DNA from 3 places in the Streptomyces sp. NPDC001796 genome. Region 2 is predicted to be linked to each of the others. Evidence: riboswitches for the same ligand, from Rfam matches in the RefSeq annotation. Region 2 holds a riboswitch; each other region holds the start of a gene.
What was found. A riboswitch is a leader RNA that binds a small molecule or an ion and turns the genes downstream of it on or off. The one in region 2 is predicted to bind thiamine pyrophosphate.
Positions count from the first base shown of each region.

Region 1 (7,831 bases), on a different contig from region 2:
ATCGCGGACGCCACCAGGACCAGCGAGGTGCTGCTGTGCCTGAGCGCCGAGAGCCGCGAGAAGGTCGACGAGTTGGTCGACCGGGCGGTCGCCGCGGGCGGCACGGTGTCCGGCGAGGCGCAGGACTACGGCCACATGTACGGCCGTGCCTACGACGACCCGGACGGCCACACCTGGGAGGTCATGTGGATGGACCCGGCGGCGGTGCAGGGCTGAGCACGCGCAGGTGAACGGCTGTGCCCCGGCGGGGAGTTGGGAACGGTTCTGCGGATTTCAAACGCATGGGCGGTTAATGAGCAGGCAAAGACGGCCGTCATGCCGGACATCGGCGTTGACAGCACTTAGCTGACGCTTATAAACCTGTGAGCCTCCCGGGGATGTTGTGATTGCAGCGCAACATCCCCTGAACCCCCCGCAGTTGCGCATCCCGTGAAGGGCAATCGTGTCCATATCCTCCCGCACCGCTCGAACGGTGCGCATCCTCGGCGTCGCCTCGGCCTCCGCCGCGCTCGCGCTCGGCGTCGCCGGCAACGCGCTCGCCTGCAACATCCGTGACTTCTCGGCCGTCGCCTCCTGCGACAGCGGGAAGGGCATCATCACCGTCACCGACAAGGACGCCTCGGGCAAGGAGGCGACCGTCAGCGTCTACCTGGAAGAGAACGGCGCGGACGCGAAGAAGGTCGGTGAGAAGACGGTCACCGGCACCAAGGACGGCGCGATCGTCACGTTCTCGGAGGACTGGGCCGCCGGCGCCCAGTACCGGGTCCACATCAACGCCAACGGCGGCCAGGTCAACGAGGACCTCTCGCCCCTGACCACCCCGTCCAAGGCCTGCGCGACGTCGCAGACCACCCCGCCGGCCTCCGAGACCCCCAAGCCGTCCGACACGCCGGCCCCGACCCCGTCCTCCTCCGCATCCCCGTCGGCCACGCCGTCGCAGGCGGAGAGCACGGCCCCCGCCACGGCCGGGGACAACTCCCCCTCGCCCGCGGCGGGCAGCTCCAACCTCGCCGAGACCGGCGCCAGCTCCAACACGCCCATGATCGCCGGTATCGCCGGCGGCCTGGTCGTCATCGGTGGCGGCGCGGTGTTCTTCGGCATGCGCCGCCGCGGCAGCGCGTCGAAGAGCAACTGACGCATCCGCGCCCGTACGAACCGACGGCCCGCCCCTTCACCGGGGCGGGCCGTCGCGCGTGCCGCACATCAGGCCGGCTTGCGAACCATGAACACGTCCACCGAGTCCTCGGACTCCACTGTGAATCCGTGCCGCTCGTAGAGCCGCCGGGCGGGACTGCCCTGTAGCACGTTCAGCCGGACGAGGACACCGCTGCGGTCACACCGCTCCAGCAGCTCGCTCAGCACACCCGAACCGATACCGCCGCCCTGACGATGCGGGCCAGGTAGAAGTGCTCCAGCCAGTGGGCGTCCTCGGCCGGTCGCAGCGCCACGCAGCCGGCGAACGCACCGCCCGCCTCGATCACCCATGTGTGGGCCGGGTCGAATCCGTCCCGCAGCCGCTGCCGCACCCGCTGCTCGTCATACCGCCCGAGCCGTTCCAGATCCGCCCGCAGCACCACGGCACGCAACTCGGCCACTGCCTCGACGTCCGACACCGACGCCGGGCGAATATCCCAGTCCGCCATGATCGCCACCCTAGGTGGCGGACGCGCCGCCGAGCACCATGATTTCCGCTGCGTCGAACACGACCCCGACCTCGTCCCCGGGCTCCGGGGCCGACCGCAGCGGGCAGGCCGCCTCCAGTGCGGGTGCCCCCTCCGGTTGCAGGCGCACGGCGACGTGGGTGCCGCGGAAGGTGCGGGCGGTCACGGTGCAGCGCAGGCCCTCGGTGGCCGCCGTCAACCGTACGCCCGCCGGGCGGACCAGCAGGCTGCCGGGTCCCTGCGGGGAGCCTTCCGGGACCGGGAGCTTGCCCCACGGGGTGTCCGCTGCCTCGCCGGCGACGGTCGCCTCCACCACGTTGTCGAAACCGAGGAAACGCGCCACGAACTCGTTCGCGGGCCGCTGCCACACCTGAAGCGGCGTGCCCGACTGGGCGATCCGCCCGTCGCGCATCACCACGACCCGGTCGGCGAGCGCGAAGGCCTCGCCCTGGTCGTGGGTGACGGCGAGCACGGTGGTGCCCAAACGGCCGAACAGGTCGCGCAGTTCGATGACGAGTCGCTCGCGTAGCGACCGGTCGAGCTGGCCCAGCGGCTCGTCCAGCATCAGCAGCCGTGGCCTGGGCGCGAGGGCACGGGCGAGGGCGACCCGCTGCTGTTCGCCGCCGGACAGCTCCGACACCGCCCTGCGCGCGGCCCCCGGAAGCCCGACCAGGCCGAGCAACTCCGCCACCCGTGCCTCCCGTTCGGCCCGCGCGGTTTTGTGCATACGCAGCCCGAAGGCGACGTTCCCACCGACGTCCCGCTGCGGGAAGAGCTGGTGGTCCTGGAACATCAGGCCCACCCCGCGCCGGTGCGCGGGCACCCCGTCAAGGTCACGGCCGTCGAGGAACAGCCGCCCCGCGTCGAGGGGTTGCAGCCCGGCCACCGTTCGCAGCAGCGTCGACTTGCCGCTGCCGCTCGGCCCGAGCACGCACACGATCTCCTGCTCGGCGACCTCGAGGTCCACTCGGTCGAGCGCGGCCCACCCGTCGAAGCGCACGGTCGCGCCCTGCAGCGTGAGCATCGTCAGAACTCCCCCGTCCGATCGGTCCGCAGCCTCTCCAGGACGCCCAGCGCCACGGCGCACACCACCATCAGAATCGTCGACAGGGCCATCGCCTGCCCGTAGTTGAGGTCGCCGGGCCGGGCGAGCAGCCGCGCCACGGCCACCGGCAGCGTCGGGTTGTCGGGCCGCGCGATGAACACGGTCGCCCCGAACTCGCCCAGCGACACGGCGAACGCGAACCCGGCGGCGATCAGCAACGCCCGCCGTACGATCGGCAGATCGACCTCGCGCCACACCCGCCACGGCGACGCCCCGAGCACGGCGGCCGCCTCCCGCAGCCGTTCGTCCACGGCCCGCAGCACCGGCAGCATGGTGCGCACGACGAAGGGTGCGCCCACCAGCGCCTGCGCGAGCGGCACCAGGATCCAGGAGCCGCGCAGGTCCAGCGGCGGCTTGTCGAGCGCGATGAGGAAGCCGAAGCCGACGGTCACCGCGGACACGCCGAGCGGCAGCATCAGCAGCGCGTCGAAGCCCCGTACGAGCCGGCCGGCGTCCCTGCGGGCGAGGGCCGCGGCGGCGAGCGATCCGATCAGTACCGCGATGAGGGTGGCCGCGACGGCGTACTGGAGGGAGTTCACAATGGCGTCGACGGGCGGGACGAGGAAGGTGCTGTCATCGGTGCGGGTCAGTGCCTTGTAGTAGGCGAACCCGGGCGCGTCGAGCGAGCGCTGGACGAGGACGGCGAGCGGCAGGACGAGCAGGAGGGCGATGGTCGCGAGGACCGCGCCGAGCAGCGCCCACTGTGCGGTCCCGCGCGGCCTGCGCGCCGTGCGCGACGGGTCGACCAGCTTCAGCGCGCTCTCCCGGCGGCGCACCGTCCAGGAGTGCACCCCGAGGATCGCGCACACCGCGGCGAACTGGACGATCGTCAGCACGGCGGCGGTGGACAGGTCGAAGATCTCCGAGGTCTGCCGGTAGATCTCCACCTCGAGAGTGGAGAAGGTGGGGCCGCCGAGGATCTGCACCACGCCGAAGGAGGTGAAGGTGAACAGGAACACCATCAGCGCGGCGGCGGCCACCGCCGGCGCGAGCGCGGGCAGCGTCACCGTCCGCCAGGCCGTGAGCCGGGAGGCGCCGAGCACGCGCGCGGCCTCCTCCTGGCGGGGGTCGAGCTGCGCCCACAGTCCGCCGACCGTGCGGACGACGACGGCGTAGTTGAAGAAGACGTGGGCGAGCAGGATGGCCCACACGGTGGTGTCGAGCCGTACGCCCCACAGGTCGTCGAGGAGTCCGCCACGCCCTACCAGCGCCAGGAATGCGGTGCCGACGACCACCGTGGGCAGCACGAACGGGACGGTGACGACGGCGCGCAGCAGCTGCCTGCCCGGGAAGTCGTAGCGCGCGAAGACATACGCGCCGGGCAGCGCGATCAGCAGGGTGAGGGCGGTCGAGGCCAGCGCCTGCCAGGTCGTGAACCACAGCACGTGCCGGATGTCCGGCTGCGCGAGCACATCCACGACGCGCCCGAACCGCCACACCCCGTCCGCCTTCAGACCGCGTGCGACGATCGCGGCGACGGGGTAGGCGAAGAAGACCGCGAAGAACGCGACGGGCAGGGCCATCAGCCCCAGCCGCGTCGCGTCACCCCGCCTGCGTGGGGTCACTTCAGTACGAGCGACGTCCACGACTTGACCCACTGGTCACGGTTGGCGGCGATCTTCGTGGGGGCCATGGTCTCGGGGTCCTTGGCCGCGGGCCCGTACTCGGTGAACTCCGCGGGCACCTTCGCTCCCCCGACCACCGGGTAGACGAACATGTTGAGCGGCATGTCCTCCTGGAACCTCCTGCTGATCAGGAAGTCGAGGAACGCCTTGCCGCCCTTGGTGTTGTGCGCGTTGCTCAGCAGACCGGCGAACTCGATCTGGCGGAAGCAGGTGCCGGTGGCGACACCGGTCGGCGCGGTCTTGGGCCGGGGGTCGGCGTAGACGACCTCGGCGGGCGGCGAGGAGGCGTAGGAGACGACGAGCGGCCGGTCGCCCTTGGCCTTCTTTCCGCCGGCGGAGCCGGAGAACTCCTCGTTGTAGGCCTGCTCCCAGCCGTCGACCACCTTCACGCCGTTGGCCTTGAGCTTCTTCCAGTAGTCCGGCCACCCCCCGTCGCCGTACTTCGCGGCGGTGCCCAGCAGGAAGCCGAGGCCGGGTGAGGAGGTGGCGGCGTTCTCGGTGACGAGGAGGTTCTTGTACTCGGGCTTGACGAGGTCGTCGAAGGAGGCCGGCGGGGTCAGCTTGTGGTCGGCGAAGTACTTCTTGTCGTAGTTGACGCAGATGTCGCCGTAGTCGATGGGTGTGACCCGGTGCTTGTCCCCGTCCAGCCGGTACGGGGCACCGACCTGGTCGAGGCCCTTGGCCTCGTACGGCTGGAAAAGGCCGTTGTCCAGCGCCCTGGACAGCAGGGTGTTGTCGACGCCGAAGAAGACGTCGCCCTGCGGGTTGTCCTTGGTGAGGATCGCCTTGTTGACGGCCTGGCCCGCGTCGCCGTCCTTGAGGACCTTGACGGTGTAGCCGGACTCCTTCTCGAACGCCGCGATGACGCTCTTCGAGGCGGCCCACGAGTCGTGGCTGACGAGGGTCACGGTCTTGGAGTCGCCGCTGCCGTTCCCACTTCCGGAACCGGACGACCCGCACGCGGACAGCGTGACCATGCCCAGCCCGACGGCCACGGCCGCCCACTGCTTACCGGTGATGCTCAACTGGATTCCTCCTGGGGGTGACCAGGAAGAGACGCGGCCCTGCCCCGGACCTCCGAGGGTCCGGGGGCAGGGCGCAACAGCTCGAGTGAAGACCGAACTCCCTACCCAGAATGACCTGGGCGAGGTTCAGAGGGTCTGCGGTCGCTACCGCACTCTCAGCGCTGTGGCGCTCCCCTGTCGGAATATGAAGATGTACGTACTGACGGACCAGCCCTCAGACTACCGCTCGGTGGCGGCGAGCTGACCGCACGCCCCGTCGATCTCCTGACCCCGGGTGTCCCGGATCGTCACCGGCACACCGTGGGCGGCGATCGCCTCGACGAACGCCTTCTCGTCCTCGGGGCGGGAGGCGGTCCACTTGGAGCCGGGCGTCGGGTTCAGCGGGATCAGGTTGACGTGCACGGGCTTGCCCTTGAGCAGCCGGCCCAGCAGATCACCGCGCCAGGCCTGGTCGTTGATGTCCCGGATGAGGGCGTACTCGATGGACAGCCGGCGTCCGGACTTCTCGACGTAGTCGAACCCGGCGTCGAGGACCTCGCGCACCTTCCACCGCGTGTTGACGGGGACGAGGGTGTCGCGCAGCTCGTCGTCCGGGGCGTGCAGGGAGATGGCGAGACGGCACTTGAAGCCCTCGTCGGCGAACCGGTGGATGGCCGGCACCAGTCCCACGGTGGAGACGGTGATGCCGCGCTGCGAGAGGCCGAGCCCGTCCGGCGCGGGATCGGTGAGGGCCCGGATCGCACCCACGACGCGCTTGTAGTTGGCGAGGGGCTCGCCCATGCCCATGAAGACGATGTTGGACAGCCGCGCCGGGCCGCCGGGAATCTCGCCGTCGCGCAGCGCCCGCATGCCGTCCACGATCTGGTGCACGATCTCGGCGGTCGACAGGTTGCGGTCCAGGCCCGCCTGGCCGGTGGCGCAGAACGGGCAGTTCATGCCGCAACCCGCCTGCGAGCTGATGCACATGGTGACCCGGTCGGGGTAGCGCATCAGCACGGACTCGACGAGCGTGCCGTCGAACAGCCGCCACAGCGTCTTACGGGTGGTGCCCTGGTCCGTCGCCAGATGCCGGACGACCGTCATCAGCTCCGGGAGCAGCGCCTCCCGGAGCTTGCCACGGGAGGGCGCGGGAATGTCGGTCCACTGCTCCGGGTCGTGCGCGAACCGCGCGAAGTAGTGCTGCGAGAGCTGCTTGGCGCGGAACGGCTTCTCGCCGACCGCGACGACCGCCTCCTTGCGCTCGGCGGGCGAGAGATCAGCGAGATGCCGCGGCGGCGTCTTGGCTCCGCGCGGCGCGACGAAAGTGAGTTCTCCGGGCTTGGGCATGGTCCTCCCAGTGTCTCAGATCCACTGGAATGGCCCGCGGCCGAGGATTCACCGGGCCGCGAAGTCCGGTTCGGTCCCCCGTCGGCGCAGCCCGCGTGCTCCGTCAGGCGGTGGCGGTGGCGCGGATGGCCGCGATGTCGAACTGGAGGCGGACCTTCTCGCTCACCATGGCGCCGCCCTCGGCCAGCCTGGCGTTGTAGGTCAGGCCCCAGTCGGAACGGTTGATCGTGGTGGTGCCGTCGAAACCGACGCGCTCGTAACCGAACGGGTCCGTCACATGGCCGATGTAGGTGAGTTCCAGGTCGACGGGACGGGTGGTGTCCTTGATGGTGAGGTCACCTGTCATGCGGTAGACGTCCTCGCCCACGAGGCGCACAGCGGTGCTGGTGAAGATCATCCGTGGATAGGTCGCGGAGTCCAGGAAGTCGCGGCCGACCAGGTGCGCGTCGCGCTGCTCGACACCGGTGTCGACGCTGGCGGTGAACAGCGCTATGTCGGCACGGGAGCGGGCCGGGTCGCGGCCGTCGAAGTAGAGGCGGCTGTCGTACTGCGTGAAGGCGCCGCGCACCGTCGTCACCATGGCGTGCCGCACGGAGAACCCGATCCTGCTGTGCGCGGGGTCGATCATCCACTCGCCGGTGAGCGCCTGCAGAGCGGGATCAGGCAGAACGCCGACACCGCTGTGCGCCGGGGCGGCGGGCCTCGACGGGGCACCGGGGGCCACGGCTGCGGCGGGAGCCGTCGCGCGTCGGAGTGGAGAGCTGCGGCCGAAAAGATTCATGAAGCATGTAGTTATGTCAGGGCGACCGCGCCCGCAAGGCCTGGTCAGAAAACCCGACCCTTCATCGGCAGACCTTCACAGGTGAGCGCATCTGCCGGGTGTCGACGCGGCAGAGGGGCCCACCGCCACCTTGTGGACGACGAGCCCCTCGGCGAGGACAGCGCAGGTCAGGCCGACCCGACGAAGATCACCATCAGCAGCCACACCACCGGCGCCGTCGGCAGCAAGGAGTCGAGGCGGTCCATGATGCCCCCGTGGCCCGGCAGCAGCGTGCCCATGTCCTTGATGCCGAGGTCTCGTTTGATCAT
Region 1 covers NZ_JBIAUC010000014.1:45,481-53,311, reverse strand. The annotation lists gene ACFYZE_RS25360 (VOC family protein) at 1-216, shown strand, start outside; gene ACFYZE_RS25355 (LAETG motif-containing sortase-dependent surface protein) at 443-1,135, shown strand; partial or broken gene ACFYZE_RS25350 (GNAT family N-acetyltransferase) at 1,204-1,643, opposite strand; gene ACFYZE_RS25345 (ABC transporter ATP-binding protein) at 1,654-2,685, opposite strand; gene ACFYZE_RS25340 (ABC transporter permease) at 2,688-4,352, opposite strand; gene ACFYZE_RS25335 (thiamine ABC transporter substrate binding subunit) at 4,328-5,368, opposite strand; TPP riboswitch at 5,497-5,602, opposite strand; gene rlmN (23S rRNA (adenine(2503)-C(2))-methyltransferase RlmN) at 5,636-6,742, opposite strand; gene ACFYZE_RS25325 (YceI family protein) at 6,846-7,523, opposite strand; gene ACFYZE_RS25320 (phosphatidate cytidylyltransferase) at 7,691-7,831, opposite strand, start outside.
Region 1: another riboswitch for thiamine pyrophosphate. It lies ahead of ACFYZE_RS25335 (thiamine ABC transporter substrate binding subunit); the one in region 2 lies ahead of thiO (glycine oxidase ThiO).

Region 2 (7,831 bases):
ATCCGGCGGCCCCCGAGGCGGAGTGGGACTTCCTGGCCTCACCGGGCGGCGACGTGCCCCCGCCGCCCACGGTGACCGTTCTGCGCCCCGACGACCCCGCACTCACGCCCGACAGCGAGCACGAATCGGTGGTGGCGTCCGCCGTGGTGTCCTCGGAGGCCCCCTGGGAGGACGAGGGCACGGTGAGGCGGTACACGGATCTGCTGCTCGAAGCCGCCGAGCAGGCGATACCCGGTCTGCGGGAGCGGCTGCTGTGGCACGAGGTGCGCGCACCCGGACATGTCGAGGAGGAGACGGGTGCCCCCTCCGGGGCCGTGCCCGCGCCCGCGCTCGCCGCAGGCCGGGGGCGTTTCCTGCACCCGGCGAACACCACTCGGCTGCCCGGTCTTTACCGGGTCGGTGGCTGGTCCCACCCCGGCGGGGGGCTCCCCCACGCCGGCATGTCGGGCGCCCTGGTGGCCGGGCTCATCGTGGAGGGACCGGACTTCCAGGGCTCCCGGTAGGCGCAGCGAGCGGCTCTAGAAGCGGTAGCGCTCGTCGTAGCCGTTGCCGTGCGCGGTGCCGTTGTCCTGGTAGGGGTACGGCTGCTCGGGCGGGAGTTCACCGCCGAGCGCGTCATCAGTGGTGCGCTGCTGGGGCACCCAGACACCGCCGGGCGGGGTCTCGCCGTAGGTGCCGGTGGCGTACTGGTCCTGGCCGTAGGCCTGCTGTCCGTACTGCTGCTGGCCGCCGTACGTGGTGTCGTACGAGCCGCCGCCGTAGGTCCCCGTGCCCTGGTACGGGTCGGAGTATCCGCCGTACTGCTGCTGGCCGCCCTCGTAGCCGTAGTGCTGCTGCTGGCCGTATCCGGAGTAGCCGTCGTAGGCGTAGGCCTGCTGCTCCTGGGGCTGGTCGACGGGGGTGTAGGTGGCATCCGTGTAGACACCGTAGGACCCGGTGTCCTCGGGCAGGGGCTGCGGCTCGTACACGGCGGTGGCCTCGGCCGCGGTCTGCGCGGGCGGGGTGGTCCCCGGGCGGGAGAAGACGTCGTCGTGGTCGTCGTACGCGTCGTCCTGGCGGTACGTTCCGGCGGGCATCGTCGTCGTCGCGGCCGTCGGCTCGACGTCGGTGTCCTCCGCCGCCTCCTCCTGACGGGCCTTCTCTGCCCGGCGGCGCTTGCTTCCGGTGCCCGCGCCCTCGCGCGGGCGGTTGCCGACGGCCCAGCCGGCCGCGAACCCGCGGCGGAACGACAGGGTGACGTAGGTCTGCCCGACCGCGAAGGCGGCGGCGCCCAGGCCGATGACCACGACGGATTGGATGAGCACGCCGAACACGACGCCGAGGAATCCGGCGAACGCGAGCAGCCGCCAGCGCAGGCGTGCCTTGTACTGCAGCAGCACCTCACCGAGCAGCCACAGCGCGACGATGCCGAACGCGATGTAGAGGACCGTCCAGCCCATGTACGCCCCTCTCCCAGTGGCCGCTACGCAGTGTGTCGTATACGGGTGCGGCGGTCTAGGCCCGCTGCGGGTGGTGCAGGCCCAGGTTCTCGTAGATCTCCAGCGTCGCCGTGGAGTTGTTGAGTGTAATGAAGTGCAGTCCGGGGACCCCCTCGGCCAGCAGCCTCGCGCAGAACTCCGTGGCGAAGTCGATGCCGATCGAGCGTACCGCCGCCGGATCGTCCTTCGCCGCGAGGATCCGCTCTTTCAGACCGTCGGGGAGGGCGGCGTTGCTGAGCTGGGGCAGCCGCTCCAGCATCCGCACGCTGGTCACGGGCATGACCTCGGGGATGACGGGGGTGTCGCAGCCGGCCGCGACGACCCGGTCGCGCAGGCGCAGGTACGACTCCGGCTGGAAGAACATCTGCGTGATCGCGTAGTCGGCGCCGGCCCGGCACTTGTCGACGAAGCGTGCGACGTCGGTGTCCCAGTCGCTGGAGCGCGGGTGCATCTCCGGGAAGGCGGCGACGCCCACGCAGAAGTCGCCCGACTCCTTGATGAGCCGGACGAGTTCGGCCGCGTAGGTCACGCCCCTGGGGTGCGGCACCCACTCGCCCATGGGGTCGCCGGGCGGGTCGCCGCGCACCGCGAGCATGTTGCGGATCCCGGCGTCGGCGTACTGGCCGATGATGTTGCGCAGCTCGGCGACGGAGTGGTTGACCGCGGTGAGGTGGGCGACCGGGGTGAGCGTCGTGTCGGCGACGATCTGCTCGGTCTCCTTGACCGTGCCCGCACGGGTGGAACCGCCGGCGCCGTACGTGACGGAGACGAAGTCGGGGGCGACCGCCTCGACCCTTCGGAGCGCGCTCCACAGGTTCCGCTGGCCCTTGGGGGTCTTCGGCGCCGAGAACTCGAAGGAGTACGTCGTCTTGCCGGTGGCGAGGATGTCGCGCACGGTCCGTGCGCGATCTGTCCTCGTGGATGCGGTTCCGAGGGCCATAGTCGCAGGTTAGCCAGGGCTCGGCGGTCCCCCAACCGGACGCCTGGGATTTGCCCGAATTGTCGACTTGTTGTCCACCCATCGGACACCGCGGGGCAGTACCGGCCTCCGGGCGCTCCTACGCGGCGCGCAGCCGCTTGGCGAACTCGGCCGCCGCCGCGCCCGGGTCGTCCGCCTCCGTGATCGCGCGGACGACCACCACGCGGCGGGCGCCGGCCTCGAGGACCTGATCCAGGTTGCCGAGGTCGATGCCGCCGATGGCGAACCAGGGGCGGCCGGTGCCGAGCGCGGCGGTGTGACGGACCAGGCCGAGGCCCGGGGCGGGGCGGCCGGGTTTGGTGGGGGTGGGCCAGCAGGGGCCGGTGCAGAAGTAGTCCACACCCTCCTGGACGGCGGCGGCCTCGGCCTCCGCCTCGGAGTGGGTGGAGCGGCCTATGAGGATGTCGTCGCCGAGGACGGCGCGGGCCGCGGGGACGGGGAGGTCGCCCTGGCCGAGGTGCAGGACGTCGGAGCGGGCGGCGTGGGCGACGTCCGCGCGGTCGTTCACCGCGAGGAGCTTGCCGTGGCGGGCACAGGCCTCGGCGAAGACCTGGAGGTGCTCCAGCTCCTCGGCGGCCTCCATGCCCTTCTCGCGCAGCTGCACGATGTCGACGCCGCCGGCGAGGACCGCGTCGAGGAACTCGGCGAGGTCGCCCTGGCGCTTGCGTGCGTCCGTGCACAGATAGACGCGGGCGTCGGCGAGCCGGGCGGTGCGGGTGGTGTCGGGCACGGTGGTGTTCCCCCCGTTGTCGGTGGCGTACGGGCCGCGGCGGGGCGCGGTCGGCCGGGGCGGGGCGTGTCCCTGGCCCGCGGCCCGTACCTCGGACGGTTTTTCTTGTGTGTCGGCCTGATCGGACCGGAACAGGTCCGATCGGGTCAGCTCCGGTCGGGTCCGGTCCGATCAGGCCGGATCGATCAGACGGCGAGCGCCTGTGCGCGGCGCTTCACCTCCGTGCCGCGATTCTCGCTGAGAGCCTGCGCGGGGGTGCCGGGCAGAGTCGGGTCGGGGGTGAAGAGCCACTCGATCATCTCTTCGACCGTGAAGCCGTCGTCCCGCAGCAGGGTCAGGGTGCCTGACAGGCCCTTGACCACCTTGTCCCCGTCGATGAAGGCGGCGGGGACGTGCAGCGCCTTGTTCTCGCCTCGGCGGACGGCGATGAGCTGGCCCTCCTTGACCAGCTGCCGCACGCGGGTCACCTCCACGCCGAGGGCTTCGGCGATGTCGGGCAGGGTGAGCCAGGCGGGGACGAGAGCATCGATCTTTGCGTCAATCTCGGTCACGGGATCAAGCGTGCCATCCCGCACTGACAGTCGGAAGCGGAGCGCCTCCGGCGGGGTTAGGCGGAGAGGGTGGTTGCGCCCTACGCCGTGGCCTCCTTGAGCGGGCGGGACGGGTCCGACAGCAGTGCGGGGTCCATGGGGGTGCCCGACTCGATCAGGCGGCGGCCCTGCGCCAGGTCCCGGGGGCGGCCCACGGCCAGCAGGGCCACCAGGCGGCCCTCGCGCAGCCAGCAGACCGTCCAGGCCGCGCCCTCGGGATCGCCGCGCCACACCGTCGTGTCGGCGGACGCGTGGTGGCCCACGTACTGGACGAACCGGCCGAACTGCTCCGACCAGAAATACGGCACCGGGTCGTACGCCACCGGTGTCTGGCCGATGATGTTCGCGGCCACCGTGCGCGGACCCTGGAGGGCGTTGTCCCAGTGGTGGACGAGCAGGCGCTCCTCGTAGCGGCCCGACGGGAAGGACGCGCAGTCACCGACCGCGTACACGTCCGGCACCGAGGTGCGCAGATGGTCGTCGGCCAGCACCTCGCCGTGCACGCCCAGCTCGATCCCGGACCCGGCGAGCCAGGCGGTGGCGGGCCGGGCTCCGATGCCCACCACCACCGCCCCGGCCGGCACCCGGGAGCCGTCGTCCAGCACGACCGCGCCCGGCTCGATGCGGTCCACGCGCGCTTGTGTGCGCAGCTCGGCACCGCTGTCCGCGTACCAGGCCGTCATCGGCACCGCCACCTCCGCGGGCAGCGCCCCCGCGAGCGGCCGGTCCGCGGCCTCCACCACGGTCACCGCGCAGCCCGCCTCGCGCGCGGCGGTGGCGAACTCGGCGCCGATCCAGCCGGCGCCGACGACCACGATGTCGTGCTGACGGGCGAGCACCGGCCGCAGCCGCTCGGCGTCGTCCAGGGTGCGCAGCAGATGCACCCCGGGGACGCCCTCCGCGCCCGGCAGCCGGATCGGCTCCGCCCCGGTCGCGATGACCAGGACGTCGTACGGGACGGGGCCCCGCTCGGTGTCCAGCTCGTGGTCCCCGGGGCGCAGGCCGGTCGCTTCGCGACCCAGTTCGAGCCCAATGTCCAGCGCCTCGAAGTCGACGTCGAAGGCGGAGCCCTCGGCCTTGCCGAGCAGCACGGCCTTGGACAGCGGCGGCCTGTCGTACGGCTGGTGCGGCTCCGCGCCGATCAGCGTCACGCCGCCGGTGAAGCCCTGTTCCCGCAGGGCGACCGCGGTCTGCACCCCGGCCATGCCCGCGCCCACGACGACGACGCGCCGCGCCGTACCACCCCGTGCCTGCGTCTGCTCGCTCACCTGATCACCATAGACAACTGACGAATTGTCAGTCAGGGGGCGTGCTGAGTGACGTCCTGCACAGCCCCCGGGCCGGGCGGGAGGCTGTCTTACCGAGCCGAACGGCACGGGCTAGGGTTGCCACCGTAAGCACTCGCGGGAGCCCGGGCGCACCGGGCTGAGAGGGAGGCTGGGACGGCCTCCGACCGTACGAACCTGATCCGGGTCATGCCGGCGAAGGGAGGGGCTGGACGCCCATGTCGCGTACACCGGACGAACCGTCGACATCGAGCGATCCGTCGACCGTGTCGGACGTCCTCGTCATCGGGGGCGGGATCATCGGTCTGGTGACCGCCTGGCGGGCGGCGCAGCGGGGGTTCGCCACCGCCGTGGTGGATCCGGAGCCGGGCGGCGGAGCCGCGCAGGTGGCCGCCGGGATGCTGGCCGCCGTCACCGAGCTGCACCACGGCGAGCAGACGCTGCTCGCCCTGAATCTCGCCTCCGCGCGCCGCTACCCGGACTTCGCCGCAGAACTGACCGAGGCCACCGGCCGGGACCTGGGCTACCGCCGCTGCGGCACGCTCGCCGTGGCGCTCGACGCCGACGACCGCGCCGAGCTGCGCGAACTGCACGCCCTGCAGCAGCGCTCGGGGCTGGAGTCGGAGTGGCTGAGCGGGCGGGAGTGCCGCCGTCTGGAGCCGATGCTCGCGCCGGGCGTGCGCGGGGGGCTCAGGGTCGACGGCGACCACCAGATCGACCCCCGCCGCCTCGCCGCGGCCCTGGTGACGGCCTGTGAACGCGCCGGGGTGGTCTTCCACCGGGTGTGGGCCGAGCGGCTCACGGTGGTGCGGGAGCGGGCCTGCGGGGTACGGACCGCCGACGGCACCGAGCTCGCCGCCGGGCAGGTCGTCCTCGCCGCGGGCAGCCTCAGCGGGCGGCTCGCGGGCGTCCCGGACGACGTCCTGCCGCCCGTACGCCCCGTGAAGGGTCAGGTGCTGCGGCTGACCGTGCCCGCGCGGTACGCGCCGTTCCTGAGCCGTACGGTGCGCGCCGTCGTCCGCGGTGGCGCGATCTACCTCGTGCCGCGTGAGAACGGCGAGCTGGTGGTCGGCGCGACCAGCGAGGAGCTTGGCTGGGACACCACGGTCACCGCGGGCGGGGTGTACGAGCTGCTGCGGGACGCGCACGAGCTGGTGCCCGGGATCACCGAGCTGCCGCTCACCGAGACGCGGGCGGGTCTGCGCCCGGGCTCGCCGGACAACGCGCCGCTGCTCGGCCCCACCGGGCTGGACGGCCTGCTGCTGGCCACCGGCCACTACCGCAACGGTGTCCTGCTCACCCCGGTCACCGGTGACGTCATGGCGCACGTGCTGACCACCGGTGAGCTTCCCGAGGAGGCCCGCCCCTTCACGCCCCGGCGTTTCACCGCCGCCGCACTCACGGAGCAGCCCGTATGAACATCTCGGTCAACGGGGAGACCCGCGAGGTCACCCCCGGTGTCGCGCTCGACGCGGTGGTGCGGAGCCTGACCGCCGCCCCCTCGGGCGTGGCCGCCGCCGTCAACGAAACCGTCGTCCCGCGCGCGCAGTGGGCGTCGACGTCCCTCAGCGAGGGAGACCGCGTCGAGGTCCTCACCGCCGTCCAAGGAGGCTGACCCATGGCTGACGATCCCTTCGTCCTCGGTGGGACCACCTACTCGTCCCGGCTGATCATGGGCACGGGGGGTGCCCCGAGCCTGGATGTGCTGGAGCGGGCGCTGGTGGCGTCCGGCACGGAGCTGACGACGGTCGCGATGCGGCGCGTCGACGCCTCGGTGCACGGCTCGGTCCTGTCCGTGCTCGACAAGCTGGGCATCCGGGTGCTGCCGAACACCGCGGGCTGCTTCACCGCGGGCGAGGCCGTGCTCACCGCCCGCCTCGCGCGCGAGGCCCTCGGCACGGATCTGGTCAAGCTGGAGGTCATCGCCGACGAGCGGACCCTGCTGCCGGACCCGGTCGAACTGCTGGAGGCGGCCGAGACGCTGGTGGACGACGGCTTCACCGTGCTGCCGTACACGAACGACGACCCCGTTCTCGCCCGCAAGCTGGAGGACGTCGGCTGCGCCGCGATCATGCCGCTCGGCTCCCCGATCGGATCCGGGCTCGGCATCCGCAACCCCCACAACTTCCAGCTGATCGTGGAGCACGCGCGCGTGCCGGTCATCCTGGACGCGGGCGCGGGCACGGCGTCGGACGTGGCGCTGGCGATGGAGCTGGGGTGCGCGGGTGTGATGCTCGCCTCGGCGGTGACCCGGGCGCAGGAGCCGGTCCTGATGGCGGAGGCCATGCGGCACGCGGTGGAGGCCGGCCGGCTCGCCCGCCGGGCGGGCCGTATCCCGCGCCGGCACTTCGCGGAGGCGTCGTCGCCGATGGAGGGCGTCGCGCGGCTGGACCCGGAGCTGCCGGCCTTCTGAGCGGACCGGAGGAGGCCGCGTCACAGGTCGGCTGCAGTAGGGCCCCGGTATCCCCGCAGCGGACGGTGGGTGACAGTGCGCCCTCGTAGACTCACCAGCGTGGATACGACCCTTCAGGACCCTCTCGTCGGGCAGGTGCTCGACGGCCGCTATCGCGTCGACGCACGGATCGCGGTCGGCGGGATGGCCACGGTCTACCGGGCCCTGGACACCCGCCTGGACCGTGTGCTCGCGCTGAAGGTGATGCACCCGACGCTCGCGGCGGACGGCTCGTTCGTCGAGCGCTTCATACGCGAGGCGAAGTCGGTCGCCCGTCTCGATCATCCGAACGTCGTTCAGGCTTTCGATCAGGGTG
Region 2 covers NZ_JBIAUC010000001.1:620,118-627,948, reverse strand. The annotation lists gene ACFYZE_RS02800 (phytoene desaturase family protein) at 1-503, shown strand, start outside; gene ACFYZE_RS02795 (hypothetical protein) at 519-1,439, opposite strand; gene metF (methylenetetrahydrofolate reductase [NAD(P)H]) at 1,495-2,418, opposite strand; gene thiE (thiamine phosphate synthase) at 2,537-3,187, opposite strand; gene ACFYZE_RS02780 (Rv2175c family DNA-binding protein) at 3,373-3,738, opposite strand; gene ACFYZE_RS02775 (NAD(P)/FAD-dependent oxidoreductase) at 3,819-5,045, opposite strand; TPP riboswitch at 5,171-5,284, shown strand; gene thiO (glycine oxidase ThiO) at 5,282-6,481, shown strand; gene thiS (sulfur carrier protein ThiS) at 6,478-6,678, shown strand; gene ACFYZE_RS02760 (thiazole synthase) at 6,682-7,476, shown strand; gene pknB (Stk1 family PASTA domain-containing Ser/Thr kinase) at 7,576-7,831, shown strand, end outside.

Region 3 (7,831 bases), on a different contig from region 2:
GCCGCGGCAGGCTTGCCGGGCTTGTAGGTGGGGATATCCTCCAGCTCGGCACGCAGCCTCGGGCTCGTCTCGCTCACCGCAGTCCTCCTCGCGCACACCACCGGCTCGTGACCGCCACCGGCGTCCAATGCTTCTCACCTTATGAGGATTCGGGGCCGCTGCGAATGGGCTGTGGACAACAGCTCCGCCCCTTGTGGATCACGCCATGGACAGGCGGCGGTCGGGCGGGTAGCGGTATGGAGGCGGACGGACGGCCATACCGACCCGGACGGATCGCCGCAGGAACCCGCGCACATCGTTACAGCAAGGCGCGTGAATCCGGGGGCGCGTCTCCCCCTGTCGCACGCGCCGGTGGCTCACGCCGTGGCGCGCATCCCTCGTGAAGGTGAGTTGAGACCTCTTCGCAATATGACCACCTAGACAGGCCCATGCGTGCCGTCGCGCCATCTATTGACCTTGGATCGCTCAAGTCCCTTGCATTCCCAGGCACTTGACTATCTTTGATCATGCAGAAACGTGCCTGTCAACGGGTGCATATGCGTCCGCACTACCCCACCACATGAGCCCTACTATCGGCTCGCCATGACAGCAGCAGGGAAGCACCAGGTGAGCCGGGCGGAGACCTCCCGCCGAGGCAGCCGGCCAGGCCGGGCGGGCATCAGAGACGTGGCCGCCGCCGCCGGGGTCTCCATCACGACAGTCTCCGACGCCCTCAACGGCAAGGGCCGGCTACCGGACGCCACCCGACGCCACGTCCGCGAGGTCGCCGACCGGCTGGGCTACCGCCCCTCGGCCGCGGCCCGCACCCTCCGTACCGGCAAGTCGGGCCTCATCGGCCTGACCGTGACGACGTACGGGGATGAACCTTTCACCTTCACCGAATTCGCGTACTTCGCGGAGATGGCCAGGGCCGCCACCTCCGCCGCGCTCGCCCGGGGATACGCCCTGGTCATCCTGCCCGCCACCTCGCGCCACGACGTGTGGTCGAACGTCGCCCTGGACGGCACGGTCGTCATCGACCCCTCCGACCAGGACCCGGTGGTCACCGAACTGGTCCGGCAGGGGTTACCGGTCGTCTCCGACGGCCGCCCGGCCGGCTCCCTCCCGGTCACCGCCTGGGTCGACAACGACCACGAGGCCGCCGTCCTCGGCATCCTCGACCACCTGGCGGATGCGGGCGCCCGCCGCATCGGGCTGCTGACCGGCACCACGACGGACACCTACACGCACCTGTCCACGACCGCGTACCTCAACTGGTGCGAGCGCGTCGGACAGGATCCGGTCTACGAGGCCTACCCGGCACACGACCCGTGCGCGGGCGCCGTCGCCGCCGACCGGCTGCTGGCCCGTCCGGACCGCCCCGACGCGGTCTACGGGCTCTTCGACCCGAACGGCACCGACCTGCTCGCCGCAGCCCGCCGCTACGGCCTGCGCGTCCCCGACGACCTGCTGCTCGTGTGCTGCAGCGAGTCCGCCGTGTACGCCAACACCGAGCCTCCCGTCACCACGCTCTCCCTCAAACCGCGCCGGATCGGCACCGCGGTGGTCCAGCTCCTCATCGACGCCATCGAGGGTGTCCAGCCGGAGCAGCCGGTCGAGCAGGTGATACCGACCGAACTGATCGTGCGTACGTCGTCCGAGCGACGCCCGCCCCGCACCACGGTCAGCCCGCCCCGGTCGCCCGGACACAGATAGCCCGGCACGCGGCCCGCGGGTGACGCACCAGTCGCCCGCGGGCGCCCGGCGACCGGGACACCGGCGGGAAACCCCCGCCCATTTAGGGCGAATGCCGCGGTGAACTGGAGGGCTTCCCCGATTCACCACCCCTGGGTCATCACATGGCGCGATCCGCATTCCTATGATGGGCCCACGACACCGCGGGCCGCTGCGACCAGGCAGTCCGATGCGGTGCAGATGCGGCGCGATGGTGGAGGGGTCGATGACTCAGGGGGCCGGTCAGGGACCCGAGGTGGAGCGGACGGCGACGTTGCGCGACTTCCGGGTGCCCGCGTACGTCCACGAGGCCGGTCCGTACGCGCAGAGCACGCCCCAGGACCAGGTCACCGGACCCGTCGCCGCCGCGGAGACCTACCCCCACGGCTACTCCGACGCCTACACGCCCACCGAACGGGACCTCCCGGTCGTCAACCGCGGTGACACTCTCCAGGCGGACGTCGCTCCCACGGCCGTGCCCTCCCCGCAGTCCGCGGAGGGTCCCGGTCCGCTGTTCGTCGTCGGGGACGTGCACGGCTATCTCGACCAGCTCATGGCGGCGCTCCAGGAGAAGGGCCTCGTCGACGCCGAGGGGAGCTGGTGCGCGGGCACGGCGCGGCTGTGGTTCCTCGGCGACTTCACCGACCGCGGGCCCGACGGCATCGGCGTCATCGATCTGGTGATGCGGCTGTCCGCTGAGGCGGCCGCGGCCGGCGGCTACTGCAAGGCGCTCATGGGCAACCACGAGCTGCTGCTGCTCGGCGCCAAGCGGTTCGGCGACACGCCGGTGAACTCCGGCGCGGGCACCGCCACCTTCCAGGCGGCCTGGTTGCTCAACGGCGGCCAGAAGACCGACATGGACCGCCTGCAGGACCACCACCTGCAGTGGATGGCCCGCCTCGACGCGGTGGAGGAGGTCGACGGGCACCTGCTGGTCCACTCGGACACCACCGCCTACCTCGACTACGGTGACTCCATCGAGGCGGTCAACGACACCATCCGCGAGACGCTCACCCGTAACGACGCGGACGAGGTGTGGGACCTCTTCCGCAAGTTCACCAAGCGCTTCTCCTTCCGTGACGAGGGCGGCGCCGACGCCGTACGGTCCCTGCTGGACACCTACGGCGGCAGGCGCATCGTCCACGGCCACAGCCCCATTCCCTACCTGCTCGGAGAAGTCGGCTCGGAGGACGGCGAGGACGGCACGGGCCCCGTGGTCGAGGGGCCGCACGTCTACGCGGACGGACTGGCGATCGCGATGGACGGCGGGGTGACCATGGCCGGAAAGCTGCTGGTCCAGCAACTTCCCTTGGATATCTGAGCGTTCCCCGGACAAACATCCCCCGACGGAGGACCGCGCACAGGAGCGCAGGCCGGGGCCATTTTCCGGAAACCCCCTGTCACCGCGCGCCGTCGCCGCTCTACCATCGGCTTATCCGTAGCAGGCTCCCCTCCGTTTCTGCCCGACGGCTCGTCAGCATGCCGAGCCACAAGCCCTACGGAGCATCGGGGGATGCACATGAACAGCGTTCCGCAGCACCTGCTGAGCGAGGACCGCCAGGACTACGAGCGGATCCTCGATGAGGCGCTGCGCTCCGCACCACACCGCCCGGATCTGTCCGCTGTGGGTCAGCGGCTGAACCCCGAACAGTTGCGCACCATGGCGCTGAACGCCACCGCCCTCATCACCGCGGCGGCGGCCACCGAGTACCAGCACTACGTGATGGTCCGCGAGGAACTGCGCCGGCCGGCGCCGTCCACCCCGATCGTCCAGGACGGCACCCCCGGTTCCCCGGAGGCGGACCTGGACGCCCTGGGGCTCGCGGCCACCGTGGGAGAGGCCGCCGCGAGCGCCGGGACCGGTGCCGTCATCGCGGTCCTCGCCCCCTTCCTCGCGGGTGCGGCAGCGGCGATCTTCCTGCTCGTGGGGTACATCCTCAAGATGGTCAATCCCGATCAGGCGTTCGCCCGGACGCTCCTGACGACCGGGTGGGTCTTCGGCGCGGTGACCGCGGCGTCGATCCTGGTCGCCGCGATCGGCCTGCTGCTCACCGCCCTGCGCAACAGCTCCTCGGCACAAGGGGCGGACGCGTCGGGCACGTTGACGACGGAGGTGTCCCGGGCCAGGGATGCCTGGCACGAGGCACTGCTGGAGCGCGGCATCCTGCCGTTCCTCCGTGAGGCGCTCAGCGACCCGGGCACGGCCGCGATGACCCGGAAGGCACCGGAGGCGACCGCCGGCCGCATCCCGCACCTCGGCTACGACCGTCCGGGGTTCAGCAGCCCCGACAGCGGTCCGGCCGCCGGTACGCGCCCCAGCTTCACCAGCCCCGACTTCACCAGCCCGGACTTCGGCGGGCCGGAGCACACGCCGGAGTGACCGGCCCGGCCGGCGACCGGTCGCCACCGAGGTGCGCAAGGCGGGGGCGCCCACCTCCGGACCATCCCCGGAGTGGCCCCGCCCCCGGCCGACCCACCGACGTCCGGCCCGCTCACGAAAGGCGCGGGCCCATGTCGTGGTCACTCCGCGTCAGTCGGCCCCTCCGGCCCGCGCAGCGACGACGCAGGCCGGTGGGCACCGCATGACGGGACGTCGGCGGGCACTGCCAGATCAGTCGGCGATCGGCAGGTACACCCGGTTTCCCGCCTCGGCGAACTCCCTCGACTTCTGTGCCATGCCCTCCTCGATCTCCTCGCGGTTGCCGCCGTGCTCACGGCGGATGTCCTGGGAGATCTTCATCGAGCAGAACTTCGGACCGCACATCGAGCAGAAGTGCGCGGTCTTGGCCGGCTCCGCCGGAAGGGTCTCGTCGTGGAAGGCACGGGCCGTGTCCGGGTCGAGGGCCAGATTGAACTGGTCCTCCCAGCGGAACTCGAAGCGCGCGTCGGACAGAGCGTCGTCCCACGCCTGCGCACCCGGATGGCCCTTGGCGAGGTCGGCCGCATGGGCAGCGATCTTGTAGGTGATCACACCGGTCTTGACATCGTCGCGGTTGGGCAGGCCCAAGTGCTCCTTGGGGGTGACGTAGCAGAGCATGGCCGTGCCCCACCAGGCGATCATCGCGGCGCCGATGCCCGAGGTGATGTGGTCGTACGCCGGCGCGATGTCCGTCGTCAGCGGCCCGAGCGTGTAGAACGGAGCTTCATCGCAGATCTCCTGCTGAAGGTCGATGTTCTCCTTGATCTTGTGCATCGGGACGTGTCCCGGGCCCTCGATCATGGTCTGTACGTTGAAACGCCTGGCGATCCGGCCGAGTTCCCCGAGCGTGCGCAGTTCCGCGAACTGTGCCTCGTCGTTGGCGTCCGCGATGGAGCCGGGCCTGAGGCCGTCGCCCAGCGAGTACGTGACGTCGTAGGCCGCGAGGATTTCGCACAGTTCTTCGAAGTGTTCGTACAGGAACGACTCCTTGTGGTGGGCGAGGCACCACGCCGCCATGATCGAGCCGCCACGCGAGACGATGCCGGTCTTGCGGTTCGCGGTCAGCGGTACGTACGGCAGACGCACCCCCGCGTGCACCGTCATGTAGTCCACGCCCTGCTCGGCCTGCTCGATGACCGTGTCCTTGTAGATCTCCCAGGTCAGTTCCTCGGCCTTCCCGTCGACCTTCTCGAGGGCCTGATAGAGCGGCACCGTGCCGATCGGCACGGGGGAGTTGCGCAGCACCCACTCGCGCGTGGTGTGGATGTTGCGGCCGGTAGACAGATCCATGACCGTGTCGGCGCCCCAGCGGGTCGCCCAGGTCATCTTCTCGACCTCCTCCTCGATGGACGAGGTGACGGCGGAGTTGCCGATGTTGGCGTTGACCTTCACCAGGAACCGCTTACCGATGATCATCGGCTCGATCTCGGGGTGGTTGACGTTGGCCGGGAGGACCGCACGGCCTGCCGCGATCTCCTCGCGCACCACTTCCGGGGACACGTTCTCCCGGAGGGCGACGAACTCCATCTCGGGCGTGATCTCCCCACGGCGTGCGTACGCCAGTTGCGTCACCGCTTTGCCGTCGCGGCCGCGGCGAGGCTGACGCGGGCGCCCCGGGAACACCGCGTCGAGGTTGCGCAGTCCGCCCCGCGGCGACGTGTGCTTGATGCCGTCGTCCTCGGGGCGGACGGGACGGCCCGCGTACTCCTCGGTGTCGCCGCGGGCGGTGATCCAGTTCTCCCGCAATGGGGGCAAGCCCCTGCGGACGTCGGTCTGGACCAGTGGATCGGTGTACGGGCCGGAGGTGTCGTACAGCGTGACCGACTGCCCGTTGGTGAGGTGCACCCGACGGACCGGCACCCGCAGGTCGGGGCGTGAGCCCTCGATGTACGCCTTGTGCCAGCCGATGGACTGTCCAGCCTCCTGCGACTGTTCGCCCTGAACGGAGGCAGGCGTGCGTACGTCCTTGTTGGTCATGAGACCTACTCCCTACGCCGGCATTACCCGGTAACAGGTTCAGCGGTCGACGCAGCGGTTTCCGTCCGCCGATGTTCCACGTGAAACATCGCGTCTACGGAGGTCAGCGCCCTCTCAGCCCGGTGCTCCGAGCTCCCGCGTGTGCAAAGGTCCCCCCACGCTAGCGTCTCTTTGCGCGAGCTGAACAGTGGGCCTCACGCCTTCTTGCGATGATGCCTCGGTGACCACGACACAGCATCCGCCCCCGTACCCACCGCCCGACCCGCCCCACGGCCACGGCCCGGGTGACGCACATGGCCATGGACCGAGCGGCGGGCACGGGCAGGGAACACGCGGCGGGCACGGTCACTCGCACAGCCACAGCCACAGCCACAGCCATGGCTCGGCGGCGCCCGTGTCGCTGCACCTGCGCAGGGTCATCGCCGCGATCCTCATTCCCTTCACGGCAGCCGTGGTCGTCGGTCTGGTCGTGCTGTGGCCCGGCGGAGTGCCGTCACACAAGCGCACCGGCGTGGGATTCGACCGGCAGACCCAGCAGGCCACGGTCACCAGGGTGGTGGAGGTGGACTGCAAGTCCGTGAACGCCTCGGGTGACACCCCGACCGGTGACACTTCCACGGCCGAGGGCTCCTCGGCCCAGCAGCAGTCGACCGGCACCTGCAAGAAGGCGACCGTGCGCGTCGACACGGGCAAGGACCAGGGCCGGACGTTCACGGAGATCGTCCAGCCGGACCAGTCACGGCAGTTGCATCAGGGCGAGAAGGTCGTGGTCGCGTACGAACCGTCCGCCCCCAGGGACCTGCAGTACTCAGTGGCGGATGTGAACCGCAAGGTCCCCATGGCGTTGCTGGCCGGCATCTTCGCCATCGCCGTGGTGGTCGTCGGCCGGATGCGCGGTGTGATGGCGCTCATCGCGCTGGCCGTCAGCTTCCTGGTGCTGAGCCTGTTCATCCTGCCGGCGATCCTGCAGGGCTCGAACCCCCTGCTCGTGGCCGTGGTCGGGTCCAGCGCCATCATGCTGATCGCCCTCTACATGTGCCACGGCCTCTCGGCACGCACCTCGGTGGCGGTGCTCGGCACGCTCATCTCCCTGTCCCTGATCGGTGTGCTGGGCTCCCTGTTCATCGGCTGGGCCGCGCTGACCGGCAACACCGACGACAACACCGGCCTGATCCACGGCCTGTACCCGGGTATCGACATGAGCGGCCTGCTGCTGGCCGGCGTCATCATCGGCTCCCTCGGCGTCCTCGACGATGTGACGGTGACGCAGACCTCGGCGGTCTGGGAACTCCACGAAGCGAACCCGTCGATGGGCTGGCGTGGTCTGTACCGCGCGGGAATCCGCATCGGCCGCGACCACATCGCGTCGGTCGTCAACACACTCGTCCTGGCGTACGCGGGTGCCGCTCTGCCGCTGTTGCTGCTGTTCTCGATCGCGCAGAGCAGCGTGGTCACCGTTGCCGACAGCGAGCTGGTCGCGGAGGAGATCGTGCGCACGCTCGTCGGTTCGATCGGCCTGGTCGCCTCGGTGCCGGTGACCACGGCACTGGCCGCCCTGGTGGTCTCCGCCGACCGCTCCGACGGCTCCGGCCGGTCCGCCGTTCCGGCCGCCGCTCCGGCCGCCGCACCGGCCCGCGGTGGGCGCGGGCGGCGCCGCAGGCACTGAGGCGCCCGAACCGCGGGGAGGCACCGCAGAAGCGTTACGGCACCCACCGCGCCCCG
Region 3 covers NZ_JBIAUC010000002.1:529,255-537,085, reverse strand. The annotation lists gene hisC (histidinol-phosphate transaminase) at 1-77, opposite strand, end outside; gene ACFYZE_RS05945 (LacI family DNA-binding transcriptional regulator) at 583-1,695, shown strand; gene ACFYZE_RS05940 (metallophosphoesterase) at 1,925-3,034, shown strand; gene ACFYZE_RS05935 (hypothetical protein) at 3,227-4,093, shown strand; gene thiC (phosphomethylpyrimidine synthase ThiC) at 4,325-6,109, opposite strand; TPP riboswitch at 6,102-6,258, opposite strand; gene ACFYZE_RS05925 (YibE/F family protein) at 6,330-7,775, shown strand.
Region 3: another riboswitch for thiamine pyrophosphate. It lies ahead of thiC (phosphomethylpyrimidine synthase ThiC); the one in region 2 lies ahead of thiO (glycine oxidase ThiO).